DNA from 4 places in the Microbaculum marinum genome. Region 3 is predicted to be linked to each of the others. Evidence: predicted binding sites of a transcription regulator. Region 3 holds the regulator's gene; each other region holds the start of a gene.
The links. The regulator PhoB, encoded in region 3, activates phosphate uptake and scavenging genes when phosphate is short. The targets are predictions, from matches to a motif close to TGTCATNNANCTGTCAT.
Positions count from the first base shown of each region.

Region 1 (4,599 bases), on a different contig from region 3:
CGACGTCCAGGGAGTCGGACGGGTCGAAGGACGCCTGCGGCGATTCCTCGAAACCCGAGGTGCGTGAAGGTTTGGATCTGGCCATGACCGCAATATGGGCCGAGTCAGGCGTCATGACGAGGGGGTCGGCGGGCCGGTAAGGCAGACTGCTGACAGGGGGTGGCAGGAGCGTTAGGGCCTGCTGTCACTCCCGCCGGTCATCCCGCTTGCGCCGGATGAGGGTATCTATCTATAGTTGTATTCTTTAAAACATGCATCTAGAATGATTGCTGACGCTACGTGAACTGTGTCTTTGAGCCGAACTTCATTTTTCCGGGGAGGCGAGCTTGCGTGCCCGATTCTTCGCCGTTTTGCTTTGCACATTTGCACTTGTCGGCGCCTGTGCGATCGCTCCCGAATACAGCGCCGTAGCCTACAAGAATGCGACCGACCTGAAGGTCGAGTCGCTTGAACTGATTTCGGAGAGCACGGACAGTTATTCGCAGCATTCGCTGCAGGCGAAAGATCTCACCGAAAATCTGGACAAGGCGTACGAATACGCCAACGGGCTGCCACACAACGAGGTCACGGCCGAGATGTGGTGGAAGATCAAATCGCCGGACCAGCCACTTGTGGGCGGATATCTGGCGCTCTGGCGCACTCGCGGAAAGGTCACTCCTGCCTTGGCCGATGAGTACCAGACGCAAGTGGCCGAAGCCTTCGACTACCTGATCTGTCTCGAAGCGAACAAGAAGACGCTCAGCCGGTGCGAAGCCAAGGCTCCTGCGGGCGACGGATAAAAGGGGGCAAGATGAGCGCGCTGGACGACATACTCGAAATCGCCTTGCCGAAGATTCGCGACCTCGCAGTGGAGTTCGGCAATGACATCGTCGATGACGTGGTCGGCGATCTGCAGCAATTCGTCAGAAGCACGGCGGACAAATTGCAGCGCTGGAATGGCCTTCTCGCCGAGGAAAAATTGGCGCCGGAGGAATACGCCTTTCTGGTGAAGAGCCAGGTGGCGCTTCTTCAGATGAGGGCGCTGATGCGGGCGGGAATTGCCCAGATCCGGATCGACAAGTTTCGCAACAAGGTCATCGAAATCGTCATCGACACGGCGTTCGACGTGATCATTCCTGGATAAGCGCCGGTCCCGAAAGCAGGACCGGCGCCGTCGGTCAGGATGGCAGGCGTCGTTGGACGCGACTACTTCCGCTCCGAGATCTCGTACACCGTCACGGTGCCGCCGACCTCGTGCGAGAGCACCAGCAGCGGCTTGCCGGTGGGGCTTTCGGCGTCCGAGATGAACAGCATCCCTTCCGGGGAGACGTCGTTGTCGCGGCGGACGTAGTCGAACCAGCGGGGCCTGTTGGGGTTGGTGACGTCGAGCCCGATCGCGCCGCCGGGGCCGCGCTCGAGGCCGACGAAGGCCAGCGTGCGGCCCTTGTAGCGGCCGACCACGACGCCTTCCGGCTCGGCACCCTTGTTGTCCGAGCGCGTGTCGAACTCCGCCGGGTCGCCGTTGTCGGCGTTGAACAGGTCGGGGGCCTTCCTGGCAGTCAGACGGGCGATGAAGTCGCCGCTGTCGAACACCTTCCTGCCCCTGCCGTCCCAGATCGTGAATGACCGGGCGCCGTAGCTCTGCAGCCATTCGTACTCACCGTCGCCGTCTGGATCGCCGTCGATGGAGCTGATGCCGAGGCGGCCGAGATTCTTCTCCTTCTGAAGCCTGGCGGGATTGCGGAATGCAGCCGGGTCGAGTTCGATGTCGCCGATGCGCTCGTCCTCGCCACGGTCGTCGCCCTCGTTGGCGGTGATCAGGTAGTCGCGGCCGAAGCTGGCAATGGCGTCCGGCATGTACATGCCGTACACGGGCCAGCGGCGGATCCGGATCCGTCCGTCCTCGTCGCTGGCGTCAAGGCCCATGTCCGGCCGGCGGTGATTCTTCAGGCCCAGCGGCAGGATGTCGACGATCTCGGCGGCGGGAATGTCCACCAGCGCCAGCGAGTTGGCTTCCTGCAGCGTCGCCCAGGCGTAACGGCTGTCGGCGGAGACGGCGATGTATTCCGGCTCCAGGTCCTCGGCCACGCTCTTGCCCGGGAACAGCCGCACGCCCTTTTCGATCAGCGCGGCGCGGGCCGGATTGAAGGCCCGGAAATCGGCAGTGTGCACGTCGCGGGCGTCGTCGCAGTTCCTCCGCCGCAGCACCGACTGCATGTCGATGATCGAGATGCTGCCTTCCGGGTCCGCGGCGTCGCCGGGCTCGCCTTCGTTGGCGACCAGGAGAGCGGTTCCGTTCGGCGCGAAGGTGAGCATGTCCGGCAGCGCGCCGACCCGGCAGTTGTACAGGTAGGTGCCGTCGGTGTCGTAGAAGGCGACGAAGCCGTTGTCGGTGGCGGGATCGGCGGCGACCGCCACCGCCATGAGGCCGTTGCGGATCGCGATCGAGTTGGCTTCTGCGGCCGGGATCCCGGTATGGGCGAACAGGTCGGCGTCAACGTCGATCGCCGCACCGGGCAGTTCGACAGGATTTGCGGGGTCGCTCAGGTCGACGACCTTGAGAATGGCCGACCCGTCGACCATGAACAGCCGCTGGCTGGCCGGGTCGAATGCCGAAATCTCCGCGACGCCTTCGCTGAGATCGACGGCGCCCTGCAGCACCATTTCGAAACGCTTCGATTTGCCGACCGTTTTCGGCTTCGCGTGCGCGGCGCCGCCGAGCGGAGCCCCCAGTATCGCCAGTGACAAGGTCAGCGCCAAAGCTGAACGTGCAGACATTCCGAAATCCCCTCTGTGTGATCAGATCGCGACTGCGACGGGGACCCCGTAGCCGAGTAGTATGACAGTCCGTTGTCAGCGGGTCCGCTTCAGGGGGTGGGTAAGGAGCCCGATGGGGCGGCCGGACCTGCCGCGACAATCGTGGAGGTGTGACGGGGGAAGTCGCCGAGAGGGCCGTCACCAGGCCGATCAGTGCAGCATCGTCGTGCCGCAGCCTTCGACGAGGATGCTGCGCTGGCGCCGCGTCATGTCGGGAAAGAACTTCAGGCCCGTCAGATTTTCGATGGTCGCGATGCTGGTGCGGTAATCCTGAATGTAATCGATGGTCCTGACACGCTTCTTGAGAGGGGTGTGGTTGATGTTGGGCATCAGATAGGCGTTCACCCTGTTGAGGGCGGGGTCGTAGATGATCTTGTAGAGGGCGATCGGCACGGCGACGCCGCCGGTGCATTCTGCCTCGATGTCCTCGGCGTTGGCTTCGCAGATCGCCGCCTTCGCCGGGTACGGGAACGCGATCTCCGCGCCGCAGGCGTCGGCTTCCATGGTGACGACCGCGTCCTTCTCGCGCGGGACCGTGCCGGTGATGACGTAGATCGTGCCCCGATTGGCCGCGAGTTGCTGCGTGAGGCTTTCCAGTTCCCTCCAGACGCTGCGATTGAAGCCGATACCCTGTTGCGGCACCGCGTTGGACAGGACGAACGTGTCCTCCATCATCTCCGGGGAAACGGTGAAATCCGCCGACGCCGCCTGATGTCCGCGGTCGAAGCCGCTGCCGGTATAGTCGCGGTCCTGTGCCCGGGCTTCTTCGGGGGCGTGCTGTTCGGGGATGAAACGGATATCGGGACGCTTGTTCGGGCCGGTGACCATCTCGCGGGTCAGGCGCTCGATGACCCATGCCGGGGACCTGCGACGATCATCGTGGCCGGTGAGAAACCCGAGATGGCAGATCGGCGTGATGCACTGGTCGATGCCGTCCTCGTATTCGGGCATGCCGATCTCCGCCCATATCTGGCGGCAGGTCTGCGGACCGTGGTCGCCGACGGAGGCGGGCGCCTTGGGACAGGAATCGGTTGCGGCGCCGCCTGGCGTGGACGCGAGAGCGGCACCCAGACCGGCAACCAGCCACAGGGCTCTTCCGCGCCAGTCTCGCGGCGGCACGGTCATTGGGGACCACCGGCGGGGCTGCCGGTTCCTCCGGCGGTCGGGGAGGGAGGTGCGACGGGGGTATTCGCCGGCGTCTTGGGGGACGCCCCCTCCATGTTTCCGACCGCCTTGGAGACGACGAAACTGCCGCCGCTGATACCGAGAAGTCCCAGCACGGTCTCCGGAATGTCGACGAAGGTGCCGTGCTCGATGCGCAGCAACAGGTACAGGCCGGCTATGACGAAAGTGAAGATCAGGAACTGGAACCGGGAGAGGCTGGCCTTCCCGGTGAATTGGGGATGCTGGGGATTGATGGGCTCCGAAACGAGCCCGTCGAGGTCGATGGTCCCGTTGATGATCTTCAACAGGACCATCGCGGCGAAGCCGAGCATGATCGCGATGATCACATAGAACCCTATTAGCGCGATGGTCGTCTGTTGCATGGGACGGTGCTCCTCAACCCGCCATTCGGTGCCGAACGATCTTGCCGGTCAGATAGACTCCGTTGCTGCCGGTCAGCAGCACCAGCAGCGTTTCGGGAATCTCCGGCATCGGACCGCGTGTCGCGACCGCGTCGAGCCCCTGAAGCGCATAGCCGCCGATAATGAATAAAAAGATCAGTGCGCTTTGCACCCGGGTGGGATCGAAGCCGCCATTCGGGGTGGCCGCGAGAATGCCGTTCAGCGAGATGCGACCGGA
Region 1 is NZ_JAZHOF010000004.1:391,825-396,423, reverse strand. Features, by position in the region: gene uvrB (excinuclease ABC subunit UvrB) at 1-85, opposite strand, end outside; gene V3328_RS11860 (hypothetical protein) at 327-779, shown strand; gene V3328_RS11855 (hypothetical protein) at 791-1,123, shown strand; gene V3328_RS11850 (choice-of-anchor I family protein) at 1,186-2,757, opposite strand; gene V3328_RS11845 (DNA/RNA non-specific endonuclease) at 2,947-3,921, opposite strand; gene V3328_RS11840 (hypothetical protein) at 3,918-4,343, opposite strand; gene V3328_RS11835 (hypothetical protein) at 4,357-4,599, opposite strand, start outside.
Region 1: a site for PhoB is predicted at 2,819-2,835, ahead of V3328_RS11850 (choice-of-anchor I family protein). Genes of this name have one in related genera too.

Region 2 (4,599 bases), on a different contig from region 3:
CCGGCGCCACGGGGCGAACCGCTTCCGCCGGACGCTGCGCTCGCTCGCGCTCGCTCCGCGCCCCACCCCCGACCCCTCCCCACGAGGGGGAGGGGAGCTTTTCGTTGCGGGGCTTAGTCATCACTCCGCCGCCTCCCTGCGGGGGTCGGCCTCGTCGTCCGACGCTGCAATCTCCGCCCGCATCCTGCGGACCAGCTCCAGTTCGGCCTGGAAGTCGACGTAGTGGGGCAGCTTCAGGTGCTCGACGAAGCCGGTGGCGCGGACGTTGTCGGCGTGCGACAGGACGAACTCCTCGTCCTGCGCCGGCGCCGTCTGCTCCTCGCCGAGCTCCTCCCAGCGCAGCGCCCGGTCGACCAGCGCCATCGACATCGCCTTGCGCTCCGACTGGCCGAAGACGAGGCCGTAGCCGCGGGTGAACTGCGGCGGCGCCTTCGCGGAGCCGCGGAACTGGTTGACCATCTGGCACTCGGTCAGGGTGATGCGGCCGATCGAGACGGCGAAGCCGAGCTCCTCGGGGACGATCTCCACCTCGACCTCGCCGATGCGGATCTCGCCGACGAAGGGATGCGAGCGGGCGTAGCCGCGCTGGGTCGAGTAGCCGAGCGCCAGCAGGAAGCCCTCGTCGCCGCGCGCCAGCGCCTGCAGCCGCAGGTCGCGGTCGGCGGGGAACTCCAGCGGCTCGCGGGTCAGGTCGCGGGTCTCGCGGTCGGGCGGCAGGTCCGGATCGGCCTCGATCAGGCCCTCGGCGCCGAGCAGGTCGGTGACGCGCGGGACGGGCCTACCTGAATCGGTTTCCCCGCGCTGTTCGGGCGGCGGCGGATCGGTGTCGCCGGCAAGCTCGGGCTCGAGCAGGCGGTGGGTATAGTCGAAGGTCGGGCCGAGCAGCTGGCCGCCGGGCAGGTCCTTGTAGGTCGCCGAGATGCGGCGGCGGATCCGCATCGCCGCGGTGTCGACCGGCTCGCTGGTGCCGAAGCGGGGCAGGGTGGTGCGGTAGGCGCGGATCAGGAAGATCGCCTCGATCAGGTCGCCGCGCGCCTGCTTGACCGCGAGCGCGGCGAGGTCGCGGTCGAACAGCGAGCCCTCCGCCATCACCCTGTCCACGGCGAGCGCCAGCTGGCCGGCGATCTGGGCGAGCGTGATGTCGGGCACCGAGCGGTCGCCGCGCCGCTCGTGGGCGAGCAGCCGGTGCGCGTTCGAGATGGCCGTCTCGCCGCCCTTGACCGCGACATACATGGGCTCAGGCCTCCGGGGCCAGGATGCGGGTGGAGCGCGGCAGCCCGGCGATCCGGCCGGGCGCGGTGAACAGCAGGTCGACGCCGCGGGGAAAGCGGGCGTGGTTGGCGCGGGCCTGGTCCCAGAACGCATGCGGCAGCGGATGCGGCGCAAGCCGCGCGGTGGTCGCGATGCCGGGACCCCGGAGGTCGGCGCCCCGGATGTCGGCGCCGGTGCGTGCGTCCAGGGTCTCGACGGCGACGACGAGCGTCGTCGAGCGGTCGGGATAGTCGGCGGTGCCCTGCGCGAAGGACGACAGCGGCGGCATCCGCAGCGGATCGGCGACGAAGGCGAACTCGGCCTCCTCCGGCGCCGCGACGATCGGGGCTCCGGTATTAAACCGCAGCCAGTCGGCGACGGCCGGGGCGGCGGCGAGCGCCTGGTCGCACCACACCGGCGTTTCATGGTCGAGCAGCGCCAGCGCGACGGCACCGGCCTCCGCCGACAGCGTCGCGGGCGGCTTCGCCCGGGGCGTAAGGTCGTGCACCGTGCCGGGCCGCGCCAGCGCGTTCATGATGGTCCGGAACACCGCCTGCGAGTCGTGGACCGGGGCCTGGAAGCCGCCCGACAGTGCCGCCGTCGCGCGCATCCGGGCAGCCGTTGCGGCACCTGCCGACGCATCTGTCGATGCGGGGCCGATCATTGCTCGTCCTCGCCGCGCACCATGGTGAAGAAGTCGACTCGGGTCGCCGCGGTCTCCTCGGCGGCGGTCCGGTCGGCGGCCGCCTGCGCGGCGAGGGCCGGCCCGACCACCCGCGCCTCGATCTCGTCGCGCCGCTCGGGCGCCTGCCACATCGCGTCGAACAGCGCGGCCAGCCGTGCCTTCGCAGCGTCGCGGCCCATGATCCAGGAGAAGCCGGCCTCGCCGCTGTCGATCGAGACGGCGCAGCGGGTCACCGTGACCTCGCCGAGGTTGAAGGGCGAGCCGGCGCCGCCGATGCGGCCGCGCACCATGACGAGGCCGCTCTCCGGCCTGCGCAGCCAGGACCAGTCGGGCTTTGTGGCCAGCGTTTCCCATGCATCGGCGAGGAACTTGCCGTCGGCGGCGGCCAGCGCCGACATGGCGCGGCGCCTCGGTGCGGTCCCGGCGCCCCCGGACTCTATTTCGCTGCCACTGTCGGCCATCAGGCGTGGAACTCGTTGCGGATCGGGGTCCCGGCGGAATTGTCTGGACCCGTTCCGTGAACATGTCTAGTAATCTAGACAAGTGGTTTGATACCGGCTGCGGGTGACATTCGTATGACGGACGCAATGGCGGACCCCCATGTCACCGCCGCAAGAGGCCCCGGGGCGGCTCCGGGGCAGGACGGCATCGCGCTGTGGCGGCGCATCGCCGATTCCCTGCGCCGGGAGATCGCCGCCGGCGAGCACGCGCCGGGCGACCGGCTGCCGTCGGAATCGGTGCTGGCGGAACGGTTCGGCGTGAACCGGCACACGGTGCGCCGCGCGCTGGCGGCGCTGGCCGGCGACGGGCTGGTGCGCTCCGAGCAGGGCAGGGGAACCATCGTCCGCGGCCGGCCGCTGGACTACCCGATCGGTCCGCGCACCCGGTTCTCGGAAATCGTCTCGCGGCAGGCGCGCGCGCCCTCCGGCCGGCTGATCGCCGCCGACGAGATGTCGGCCGAGCCGGACGTCGCCGCCGCCCTCGGCATCGCGCGCGGCACGCCGGTGCTGCGGCTGGAGACGCTGAGCGCCGCCGACGGCATCCCGCTCAACGTCGCGACGAGCTGGTTTCCCGCCGAGCGGCTGCCGGGCTTCGTGGCGCACTATGCCGAGACCGGCTCGATCACCCGGGCGCTGCAGCGCTGCGGCGTCGCGGACTACCAGCGCCGCGAGACGCGGGTGACGGCGCGCATCGCCGACGCGCAGGACGCGCTGGCGCTCGGCATCGCGCCGGGCAGCCCGCTGATCGCCACCGAAAGCATCAATGCGGACACGGAGGGGCGGCCGATCCAGTATTCGCTCGCCCGCTTCGCCGCCGACCGGGTGCAGATCGTGGTGGAGACGTGAGGGCGGGGCGGGGGGTGAGCCAAATCCGCTTGGCGCCTATGCTTCCAAAGGGCAATTTCCGGTGGATCGCCCCATGTCACGCCACCCCTGCACGCTTGGTCGGGCCAACATACGGTCGTGCCATGCATGCAGATGGCCGAGGCGCAGCGGAATTGTCAGCTTGACGATGTCCGCAAAAACGAAGGCGGCGACCACGGTTATGTCTGCCATCGAGAAAGTCTCACCCGCGACATAGGGGCGCGTGGAAAGAAGGTCGTCGAAATACCGCGCCCCTCGCAATGCCCTGTCGCGCATCCGTTCGCCCCATTCGGGATTCTGGTAGAGTTCGACATGGGGACCCAGACCCGGGGTCGCGTGATGGAAGTAGACGCTGATCGGATCCAGGAGTTCGATCTCGGCGCGCTTGTTCGTCATATGGACCATGCCCCTTTCCCGTGCCGAAACGCCGGTCAGACGGGGCCGACCCTCAAGATGATCCAGATACTCCGTGATGGCAGTGCATTCGGCCAGGTATGTCCCGTCGGCGAGTTCGAGGACGGGCAGGGTGCCAGAATAGTTCTTCTCCAGAAACTCCGGTCGCTTGTGGGCACCCGTCCTCAAGTCCACTTCGACGAATCGTACCTTGTCCTGCAAATTCAACTCTGCCAGCGCGATGCGAACGCGGGCAGGATAGGGTCCGCGGCCAAAGTCATGGATCGTCATCATCGGAAACCGCCTCTCTACCTATCAGTTGGTAGGCTACGTTGACACGACCCACCGCAAAATCAATCCTTGGCCTTGCAAAATATCGTGAGCCCCAGACCATGTCCGAAAACACAGTGGAGAACATCCTGGCCGTAGCCCGCGCGCAGGTGCAGGCGCATGGCTATGATGGCCTGAATTTCAGGGACATTGCGTCAAGGGTCGGGATCAGGGCCCCCAGCCTTTATCACCACTTCCCGAGCAAGGCTGCTCTCGGCGCCGCCGTAGCTAGGCGGTATTGCGACGATGTGAAGGCAGCCCTCGATGCGGTTTCTCGGGCCAATGATTCACCGAGTGCCTGCCTGCAGGCCTATCCCGGGATTTTCCGAAAGGCTCTCGACGGCGACAGTCGCATCTGCCTGGCAAGCTTCCTGTCAGCTCAAATCGATGATGTGCCGGAAAAGCTGCGAACAGAGATCCGCGCGTTCATCCATATCAACGTGACATGGCTTGCTGAGCGTCTTTCCGCGTCTGCGCCGGATGATACAGCCATGCGCCGCGCCGATGCCATCTACGCGGCGGTGGCAGGGGCGCAATTGACCGCGCGCGGTTCGGGAGGACTGCGCCGGTACGATG
Region 2 is NZ_JAZHOF010000004.1:155,880-160,478, reverse strand. Features, by position in the region: gene V3328_RS10780 (carbon-phosphorus lyase complex subunit) at 121-1,233, opposite strand; gene phnH (phosphonate C-P lyase system protein PhnH) at 1,238-1,861, opposite strand; gene phnG (phosphonate C-P lyase system protein PhnG) at 1,912-2,397, opposite strand; gene phnF (phosphonate metabolism transcriptional regulator PhnF) at 2,524-3,282, shown strand; gene V3328_RS10760 (glutathione S-transferase) at 3,319-3,984, opposite strand; gene V3328_RS10755 (TetR/AcrR family transcriptional regulator) at 4,086-4,599, shown strand, end outside.
Region 2: a site for PhoB is predicted at 2,501-2,517, ahead of phnF (phosphonate metabolism transcriptional regulator PhnF). Genes of this name have one in related genera too.

Region 3 (4,599 bases):
CGCACAGCAGCCGCACCCGGCGGCCGTCGCCGCCGTAGCGCAGCACCGGCAGCTGGTTCCAGGGCTTCGGCGGAAGATCGTCGGTCGGCGAAATCCGGCGGCCGCCGCGGCCTGCGCCCAGTTGATGGCCGGTCGCAAACGGAAAGGCGGCGACGTCGCCGGCCTCGAGCGCCCATTCCCCTCCCTGCATGCGCAGCCAGCATTCGCCTTCGACGAGGATGTGGAACGGGATCGCTGCGACCGCCCGCGTGGCCAGCGCCGCCATGCGCGGCTTGTCGTCGGTTTCCCAGTCGCCTTCCGGCATCAGGCAGAACTGGAGGGCGCCGCCGAGCCGGACCGTGCGCAACAGCGCCGACAGCACGTCTCCGCCCGGGCCCGCCGGCCGAGCCGGCGCCGGCCGTTCGATCAACTCTTTCGGCGCTCCGGCCAAAGACGTCAGGACTCCCGCCGCCTATTGATCATCCGCAGTTCAGGCAGGAGCACATTACAATGACTGCGGAAACCGGAAAACTCGTGATTGTCGTAACCAGGGGCATCGACTCGGAGCTCTCGTCGGTCGCCTTCACGATTGCAAACGGCGCCTTGAGCGCCGGCATGAAGGTGTCGCTCTTTCTCACCAGCACGGCAATCGACCTGGTGCGCAAAGGCGGGCAGACGATGACCCAGGTGGCGCCGCTGGAGCCGCTGGCGGCGCTGATCTCGTCCTTCCAGGACCGCGGCGGCGTCATCTGGGCCTGCCCGCCCTGCGTCGCCTCGCGCGGCTACCGGCAGTCCGACCTGCTGGACGGCGTCGTCGTGATCGGTGCGAGCGCGATGTTCGAGGAAATCCGGACCGGAGCCGCGACGCTGTCCTTCTGAACCTCGTCAGGCGACGGTCACGAACTGCTCGTTGAAGGCGTAGCCGGCGCCGCGCACCGTGCGGATCGGGTCGGCCCGGCGGCCGCGGTTGATCGCCTTGCGCAGCCGTCCGACATGCACGTCGACGGTGCGCTCGTCGACATAGACGTCGCGGCCCCAGACGCCGTCGAGCAGTTGTTCGCGGGTGAACACCCGGCCCGGGCTCTGCATCAGGAATTCGAGCAGCCGGAACTCGGTAGGCCCCAGGTGGATCTCCCGGCCCGAGCGGCGCACCCGGTGGGTGTCGCGGTTGAGCTCGATGTCGCCGGCGTTGAGCACGCTCGCGATCAGCTCAGGCTTGACGCGCCGCAGCAGCGCCTTGACGCGCGCCATCAGCTCCGGGATCGAGAAGGGCTTCACCACGTAGTCGTCGGCGCCGGTGGCGAGACCACGGATCCGCTCCGTCTCCTCGCCGCGCGCCGTCAGCATGATGACCGGCAGCCCGTTGGTTTCGGGACGCGTGCGGATGCGGCGGCACAGCTCGATGCCGGAGATGCCGGGTAGCATCCAGTCCAGCAGCACCAGGTCGGGCGCGCCCTCGCGGATCCGCGTCTCGGCTTCGTCGCCGCGGCTGACCGCGTCGACGTCGTAGCCCTCCGACTCCAGATTGTACCGAAGCAGGAGGGTCAGAGGCTCCTCGTCTTCGACAATCAGGACCTTGGCGTTCATTGCCCCTGAATCCCGTGATTGGTCATCGTCTCGAAGTCGTTCGTCTTCCTGCGATCAGTCATCGGTTTGCGGATAGTCGGCCGGCGTGAAGCTCGAGGCGTCCTTCTTCGGACGCGCCTCGCGCAGCGGTGCGCCGGTGGAGAGATAGTAGATCGTTTCGGCGATGTTGGTGGCGTGGTCGCCGATGCGCTCGATGTTCTTGGCGGCGAACAGCAGATGCGTCGAGAACGTGATGTTGCGCGTGTCTTCCATCATGTAGGTCAGCAGCTCGCGGAAGATCGACGTGTACATGGCGTCGAGCTCGGAATCGCGATGCCAGACGTCCATGGCCTTGTCGACGTCGCGCTGCGTGTAGCTGTCGAGGACGTCCTTGAGCTGGCGCGACGCGATCCGGCTCATGCGGTCGATGCCGAGCGCCGCCTTGACGGCGCCGGTCTCCGACTGGATCGCCACCGCCCGCTTGGCGATGTTCTTCGCCAGGTCGCCGATGCGTTCCAGGTCGGACGAGATCTTGATCGCCGCGATGACCTCGCGCAGGTCGGCCGCCATCGGCTGGCGCTTGGCGATCATCAGGATCGCCAGTTCCTCGATCTCGTGTTCGAGCCGGTCGATCTCCTCGTCGGCGTTGATCGTGCGCATCGCCAGCTCTTCGTCGTGGCGGTTGAGCGCCTGGGTCGCGTCCGTCAGGACCTTCTCCGCATGGCCGCCCATGCGCGTGATCATGATGGCGAGCGCCTTCAGTTCGTCGTCGTAGGAAGTAACGATGTGTTCCGTCATGTCCGTTTCCTCGGTCCGCGGAGGCTTGTCCTCACGTACGTGCGATCAGCCGAAACGGCCGGTGATGTAGTCGTGGGTGCGCTCGTCCTTCGGGTTGGTGAAGATGTGCTCGGTGGGCCCGGCCTCGACCAGGATGCCGAGATGGAAGAAGGCGGTGCGCTGCGAGACGCGCGCGGCCTGCTGCATCGAGTGGGTGACGATGATGATGCAGTAGTTCTCCTTCAGCTCGTCGATCAGTTCCTCGACCTTGGCGGTGGCGATCGGATCGAGCGCCGAGCACGGCTCGTCCATCAGGATGACTTCGGGGCTCACCGCGATTGCCCGGGCGATGCACAGGCGCTGCTGCTGGCCGCCCGACATGCCGGTGCCCGGCTCGTCAAGGCGGTCCTTCACCTCGTTCCAGAGGCCGGCCTTGCGCAGGCTCGTCTCGACGATCTCGTCGAGCGCCGCCTTGTTGCTGGCCAGCCCGTGGATGCGCGGACCGTAGGCGATGTTCTCGTAGATCGACTTCGGGAACGGGTTCGGCTTCTGGAACACCATGCCGACCCGGGCGCGCAGTTCCACCACGTCGAGCGTGCGGTCGTAGATATCGCGTCCGTCCAGCGTGATGTCGCCGGTGACGCGGCAGCCGTCGATGGTGTCGTTCATCCGGTTGATGCAGCGCAGGAAGGTCGACTTGCCGCAGCCGGACGGTCCGATGAAGGCTGTGACCGAGCGCTCGGGAATGTCGATCGCCACGTCGAACAGGGCCTGCTTGGCGCCGTAGAACACGGAAACGTCCTTGGCGGAGACCCGGACGGGGTTCATGTCCGGATCGGGGATGATGATCGGCCCGGTCGCGGCGCGCTGCTCGGCGGTGGTCACTTGGTTCATGTCGTTGCTCCCGTTACCACGTCCGCTCGAGGCGCTGACGCAGGAAGATGGCGATACCGTTCATGATGATGAGGAAGCCCAGCAGCACCAGGATCGCGGCCGACGTCCTGTCGACGAAGCCGCGCTCGGGACTGTCGGCCCAGATGAAGATCTGCGTCGGCAGGGCGGTCGACGCATCGAGCAGGCCGCCGGGCGGCGAGGTGATGAAGGCGTTCATGCCGATCAGCAGCAGCGGCGCGGTTTCGCCCAGCGCCTGGGCGAGGCCGATGATCGTGCCGGTCAGGATGCCCGGCAGCGCCAGCGGCAGGACGTGATGCATGACCACCTGGTGCCGGGAGGCGCCCATGCCGAGCCCGGCCTCGCGGATCGACGGCGGCACCGCCTTCAGCGACGCCCGCGTCACGATGATGATGGTGGGCAGCGTCATCAGCGACAGCACCATGCCGCCGACCAGCGGCGCTGATCGCGGCAGGCCGAAGAAGTTGAGGAAGACGGCCAGGCCCAGCAGCCCGAACACGATGGACGGCACGGCGGCCAGGTTGTTGATGTTGACCTCGACCAGGTCGGTCCACCGGTTCTTCGGCGCGAACTCCTCGAGATAGACCGCCGCCGCGATGCCGACGGGGAACGAGATCAGGAAGCAGACCAGCAGGGCGTAGAACGATCCGACGATGGCGCCGGCCAGACCGGCGAGCTCGGGGAACCGGCTGTCTGAGTTGAAGAACAGGCCCCAGTTGAACGGCGTCGAGATCCGCCCTTCCTCCACGAGCTGGTCGTACCAGCCGATCTGCTGGTCGTCGATCTTGCGCTGATCCTCCGGGAGGTCGCGGCTGAGCACGCCCTTCTCCAGCTGGTCGAAGGGATCGGAGACCGGCACCGTGATGTCGAACGTCGTGCCGATCAGGGCGGGATCGGCGACGACGCGGTCGCGGATCATGTACTGGGTGTTGTTGGTCAGGAGCTGGCCGAGGTCGCGCTGCTGGCGCGGATCGGTGACCTCCGGGAAAAGTTGCGCAAGCGTGTCCTTGACGATCGCCCGGTAGTTGCCCTTGGAGGGATCGTCCTCGCTGACATATTGCGGATCGACGTAGACCGGCACCGTCACCATCGTCTGGACGAAGGAGCGGTAGCCGTTGGCGACCAGCGAGACGATCAGGATGCCGAGCAGCCCGACCGCGATGCAGATCGCGCCGATGCCCAGCAGGCGCAGCCGGCGGTCGGCCATGTGGCGGCGCCTGCGCCTCGCGGCCGCGGCTTCGCTGGACCAGTCGAACTTGGCCGGCAGGGATGCGTCAGCGGTGCTCATTCGTACTGCTCCCGGTATTTCTGGACGATCCGCAAGGCGATGATGTTGAGGCAAAGCGTGACGACGAACAGGACCAG
Region 3 is NZ_JAZHOF010000002.1:456,590-461,188, reverse strand. Features, by position in the region: gene V3328_RS05720 (AraC family transcriptional regulator) at 1-406, opposite strand, end outside; gene V3328_RS05715 (DsrE family protein) at 490-858, shown strand; gene phoB (phosphate regulon transcriptional regulator PhoB) at 865-1,566, opposite strand; gene phoU (phosphate signaling complex protein PhoU) at 1,621-2,343, opposite strand; gene pstB (phosphate ABC transporter ATP-binding protein PstB) at 2,389-3,150, opposite strand; gene pstA (phosphate ABC transporter permease PstA) at 3,230-4,522, opposite strand; gene pstC (phosphate ABC transporter permease subunit PstC) at 4,519-4,599, opposite strand, start outside.

Region 4 (4,599 bases), on a different contig from region 3:
AATGAAAGCGGGCGAGGCCAAGCAGCGTGTCCCGCCGCTCCATGTCTTCGTAGAGGCCCTCCTTCAGGACCGGACCGAAGTTCGACCAGATCTTCGCGTAGGCGTCCGGGTCCTTGTCGGCGAGCTTGCCGAGTTCCGACAGGATCCGGTTGGCCACCCCCTTGCGGATCTGGGTGAGCAGCGGGCTCTCCTGCAGCATCTCGCGGGAAATGTTGAGCGGCAGGTCGTCGGAATCGACCAGGCCGCGCACGAAGCGCAGGTAGGCCGGCATCAGCTCTGCGTCGTCGGTGATGAAGACGCGGCGCACGTAGAGCCGGGTGCGGCCCTTGCGCGACGGGTCGAACATGTCGAAGGGCTTTTCCGAGGGCACGAACATCAGTACCCGGTAGGTCTGGCGGCCCTCGGCGGCGTAGTGGACGGTGAGTGCCGGCTCGTCCCAGGCGCCCGCGATGTGGCGATAGAATTCGGTGTAGTCCTCGTCCGAAAGCTCCGACTTCGGCTTCAGCCACAGCGCACCGCCGTCGGCGATCTCGCGGCTGACCTCACCTTCCTTGAGGCGGATCGGAACGGGGACGTGGGCCGAATGGGCGCGCACGATCGATTCGATCCGATGCGCCTCCAGGAAATCCTTCGCGTCGTCCTTCAGATGCAGAACGATGCGGGTGCCGCGGGCGGGCGCCAACTCGTCGGGCTCGATGCCGAAGGTGCCGCGGCCATCGGAGCTCCAGCGGTTGCCGGCTTGATCCTTGCCTGCCCTGCGGGAGAGCACGTCGACCCTGTCGGCGACCATGAAGGCCGAATAGAAGCCGATGCCGAAGCGGCCGATCAGGGCAGCCGCGTCGCCGGAACCGCCCTCCGTCCCGGCGGCTTCGTTGTCGAGCGCCTCGACGAAGGCCTGGGTGCCGGAGCGGGCGATGGTGCCGAGATTGGCGGCGAGCTCCTCGCCGGTCATGCCGATGCCGTTGTCCTCTATCGTGAGGGTTCCGGCGTCCTTGTCGGGATGAATGGTGACCGTGAGATCCGGATCGCCGGCCAGAAGCGAATCATCGCGGCGCGATTCGTAGCGCAGCTTCTCGCAGGCGTCGGCGCCGTTGGAGATCAGTTCGCGCAGGAACACCTCGCGGTCGGAGTAGACCGCGTGCACCATCAGGTCGAGGATCTTGCCGACCTCGGCCTCGAAGGCATGGGACGTGGCGGGCTTCGACTTGCCCTTGCCTGCAGATTTCGCGGCCGTTTTCCTGGATGCGGATTTCTTTTCCGTCGTCTCGGTCATCTTGCGTTTCCCGGTTTCCCGCAGCTTCTTCAGTGTCAGGGCGCGAGATAGGGACGACTGGCCACGGATTTCAAGTGCCGGTCTCAAGTGCCTGCGGCAAGAGAGGCGTCGGCCGGACTGAGGGACAAGGCAACCAGAAACAAATCGGGCCGGTCAGGTCCGGCCCTTGCAAAGTGACTGTAGAGGGATTTGAACCAGCTGTACGCTCGTCAAATAAACGGGCCCGGTTCAGAGAAAACCCCGGGGGGCTGGGGGGCTGGGTGTTCCGGAGCCTCCTCGAACCGGGCCTCGAGGCAACGATTGAATGGTCGTATTCCATTCTGGCAGGTGAAGGGCGCCATTGGGGCGGAAATGTGATTTCTTTATCACCCGAAATCGGCGGACCCCGGAGGCCGACAATGGTGGCCAGGAGGCGTCCTTGACGGGGCCCGCAACATTTGACGATCATGTGACAGGAGACCGAAAACAGGGGAGGCGCCATTGAGCGAAACGGATCCCATAGCGTTCCCCGGCGGCCGTGCGTTCGCGGCACGTGCCGCCGTCCCGCAGACCCGGATGCCGGCGGCGTCCAGCGTCTCGTTCAACCGCAGCGAACTCAACGAAATCCTCAAGGTCTACGGCCGCATGGTGGCCGCCGGCGAATGGCGCGACTACGCCATCGACGCGCTGAGGGAGAAGGCCGTTTTCTCGGTCTTCCGGCGCGCCTCGGAGGCGCCGCTCTACCGGATCGAGAAGAACCCGCGGCTGGCCCGGCGACAGGGGGCCTATTCGGTCGTCAGCACCACCGGACTGATCCTCAAGCGCGGCCACGACCTTGCCCGCGTGCTGGGCGCAATCGACAAGCGGCTGAGGCTCGTCGACGCGTAGGGCTGCGCCCGACAGGCGCGGCGGTGCGAATCAGCCGGCCCGTTGCGAGTCGCCGGCAGGTGAGGGGCTCACGCGTCTCTAGGCGGCGCGGTGTCCCCGGCCCCGAGCGGCCGCTGCATCAGCACCGTGGCGCGCCACTGGTCGTGCTTCCAGCCGACCGACTTCAGGGTGCCGGCATGCTCGAAGCCCAGCGCCCGGTGCAGGGCGATCGAGCCGGCGCTGGCCTCGTCGCCGATCACCGCGATCATCTGCCGGAAGCCTTTCGCTTCGGCGACCGCGATCAGCTCCCGCAGCAGCGCGCGCGCGACGCCCCGCCCCCAGGCGGGTCGGGCGACGTAGACCGAATCCTCCACGGTGAAGCGGTAGGCGGGGCGCGGCCGGTAGGCGCCGGCATAGGCGTAGCCGACGACGGCGCCGTCGAGCTCAGCCGCCAGGTACGGGTAGCCGCCGTCGAGCAGCGCCGTCATGCGGCGCGCCATCTCCTCGGTGCCGGGCGGGGCGAGCTCGAAGCTGGCGGTGCCGGTGCGCACGGCGTCCGCGTAGATCTCGACGATGGCGGCGATGTCGTCCGGAACGGCCGGACGCACGGTGACGGCGAACCCGCTCACTTGCTCTCACCCAAGAACTTGGCCCAACAAAAAGGGCCCCGGCGTCGCCGCCGGGGCCCGGATCTCCGACGATGCGGGAGATATTACTGGCGATTGCCGAACAGGCTCAACAGCATCACGAACAGGTTGATGAAGTCGAGGTAGAGCCTGAGCGCGCCCATGATCGCCTTGCGGCCGGACATGGTGCCGTCGTCGTTGGCCGAGTACATCTCCTTGATCTGCTGGGTGTCGTAGGCGGTGAGTCCCGCGAACACCAGCACGCCGATCACCGAGATCGCGAACTGCAGCGCCGAGGAGGCGAGGAAGATGTTCACGACCGAGGCGATGATGACGCCGATCAGGCCCATGAACAGGAAAGAGCCCCAGCCGCTCAGGTCCTTCTTGGTGGTGTAGCCGTAGAGGCTGAGTGCGCCGAACGAGGCGGCGGTGATGAAGAACACCCGCGCGATGCTCGTGCCGGTATAGACCAGGAAGATCGACGACAGCGACAGGCCCATCAGCGCCGCGAAGCCCCAGAACGCGAGCTGCGCCCCGCCGAGGCTCATCGAGTTGAGCCGCGCCGACAGCAGGAAGACCATCGCCAGCGGCGCGAAGATGATCACCCACTTCAGCGGGCTGACGTAGATCGCGTTGCCGAATGCGGTGAGCTGGCCGCCGCTGAACGCCATCGTGAAGGCGCCGAGCGCGACCACGCCGGTCACCGCCAGGCCGATTGCCATGTAGTTGTAGACCTGCAGCATGTAGGCGCGCAGGCCCTCGTCGATCGCGCTGAGGCCAGCGCGTGAGGCGCCCATGCCGTAGCTGCGGGCAGCCTGTTTGTCGAATTCCGCCATGGGATTCCCCTGAGGTTGTAAAGCACGGTTGTTGGTTTGCGCCACGAATATGGTCATTGCCGCGCGGTGCGGCAAGCCTGTTCGCGCCGAATTCGTGCGGAAATAACCTTGCGAAACGTTAAGATCCGCGCCGCGTGCCGGGACCGCTACAGATCGCGCAGGTAGGCGGCCGGCTTGCGGCCGAGCACCCGCCACGTGCCGGCCAGTCCGAGCCCGACGGTGAGCACAAGCGCGCCGCCGACGGCGGAGACCGCAACCAGCGGCAGAAAGACGAAATCGAGCTCCATGACCCGTTCGACGACGATCATGGCGGCGACCGAGCCGGCGATCAGCGCGAAGATCGCCGTGACGATGCCGATGATCGCGAACTCCAGGACGTAGGCGCCGATCAGCCGGCGGCGGGTGGCGCCCAGCGTCTTCAGCACAACCGCGTCATGGATCCGGTGGCGGTGGCTGGCGGCGAGCGCGCCGGCCAGCACCAGGATGCCGGCGGCGATCGTCAGGCCGCTTGCCGCCCGCACCGCCCAGGCGAGCCGGCGCACCAGGCCGTTGACGGTCTCCAGCGCCTCGCGGACCCGCACGGACGTCACGGTCGGGAAGTTCCGCGTCACCTCGCGCATGACGGCGAGTTCGGTGGCGGACTCCGCGCCGCCCGGCATCGTCACCGTGGCGAGCACCATGTGCGGCGCTCCCGTGAAGGTGTTCGCCGAGAACACCATGACGAAGTTGATCGACAGCGACGTCCAGTCGACGGTGCGCAGGTTGGCGATCTCCGCCTTGAAGGTCCTGCCGAGCACGTTGACCTCGATCTCGTCGCCGACGGAGAGACCCAGTTCGCCGGCGAGTTCATCGGCGAAGGACACCAGCGGCGGACCGTCGTAGCCGGCCGGCCACCATGCGCCTTCGGTGACGGTGGTATCGTCGGGCGGCTGGTCGGCATAGGTGATGCCGCGGTCGCCGCGCAGCACCCAGCTCGCCTCCTCCGGCGCGGCGTACTCGCCGACCGGAATGCCTTTCA
Region 4 is NZ_JAZHOF010000014.1:25,839-30,437, forward strand. Features, by position in the region: gene htpG (molecular chaperone HtpG) at 1-1,273, opposite strand, end outside; gene V3328_RS25145 (DUF2794 domain-containing protein) at 1,754-2,140, shown strand; gene V3328_RS25150 (GNAT family N-acetyltransferase) at 2,209-2,748, opposite strand; gene V3328_RS25155 (Bax inhibitor-1/YccA family protein) at 2,832-3,542, opposite strand; gene V3328_RS25160 (ABC transporter permease) at 3,728-4,599, opposite strand, start outside.
Region 4: a site for PhoB is predicted at 1,711-1,727, ahead of V3328_RS25145 (DUF2794 domain-containing protein). Genes of this name have one in related genera too.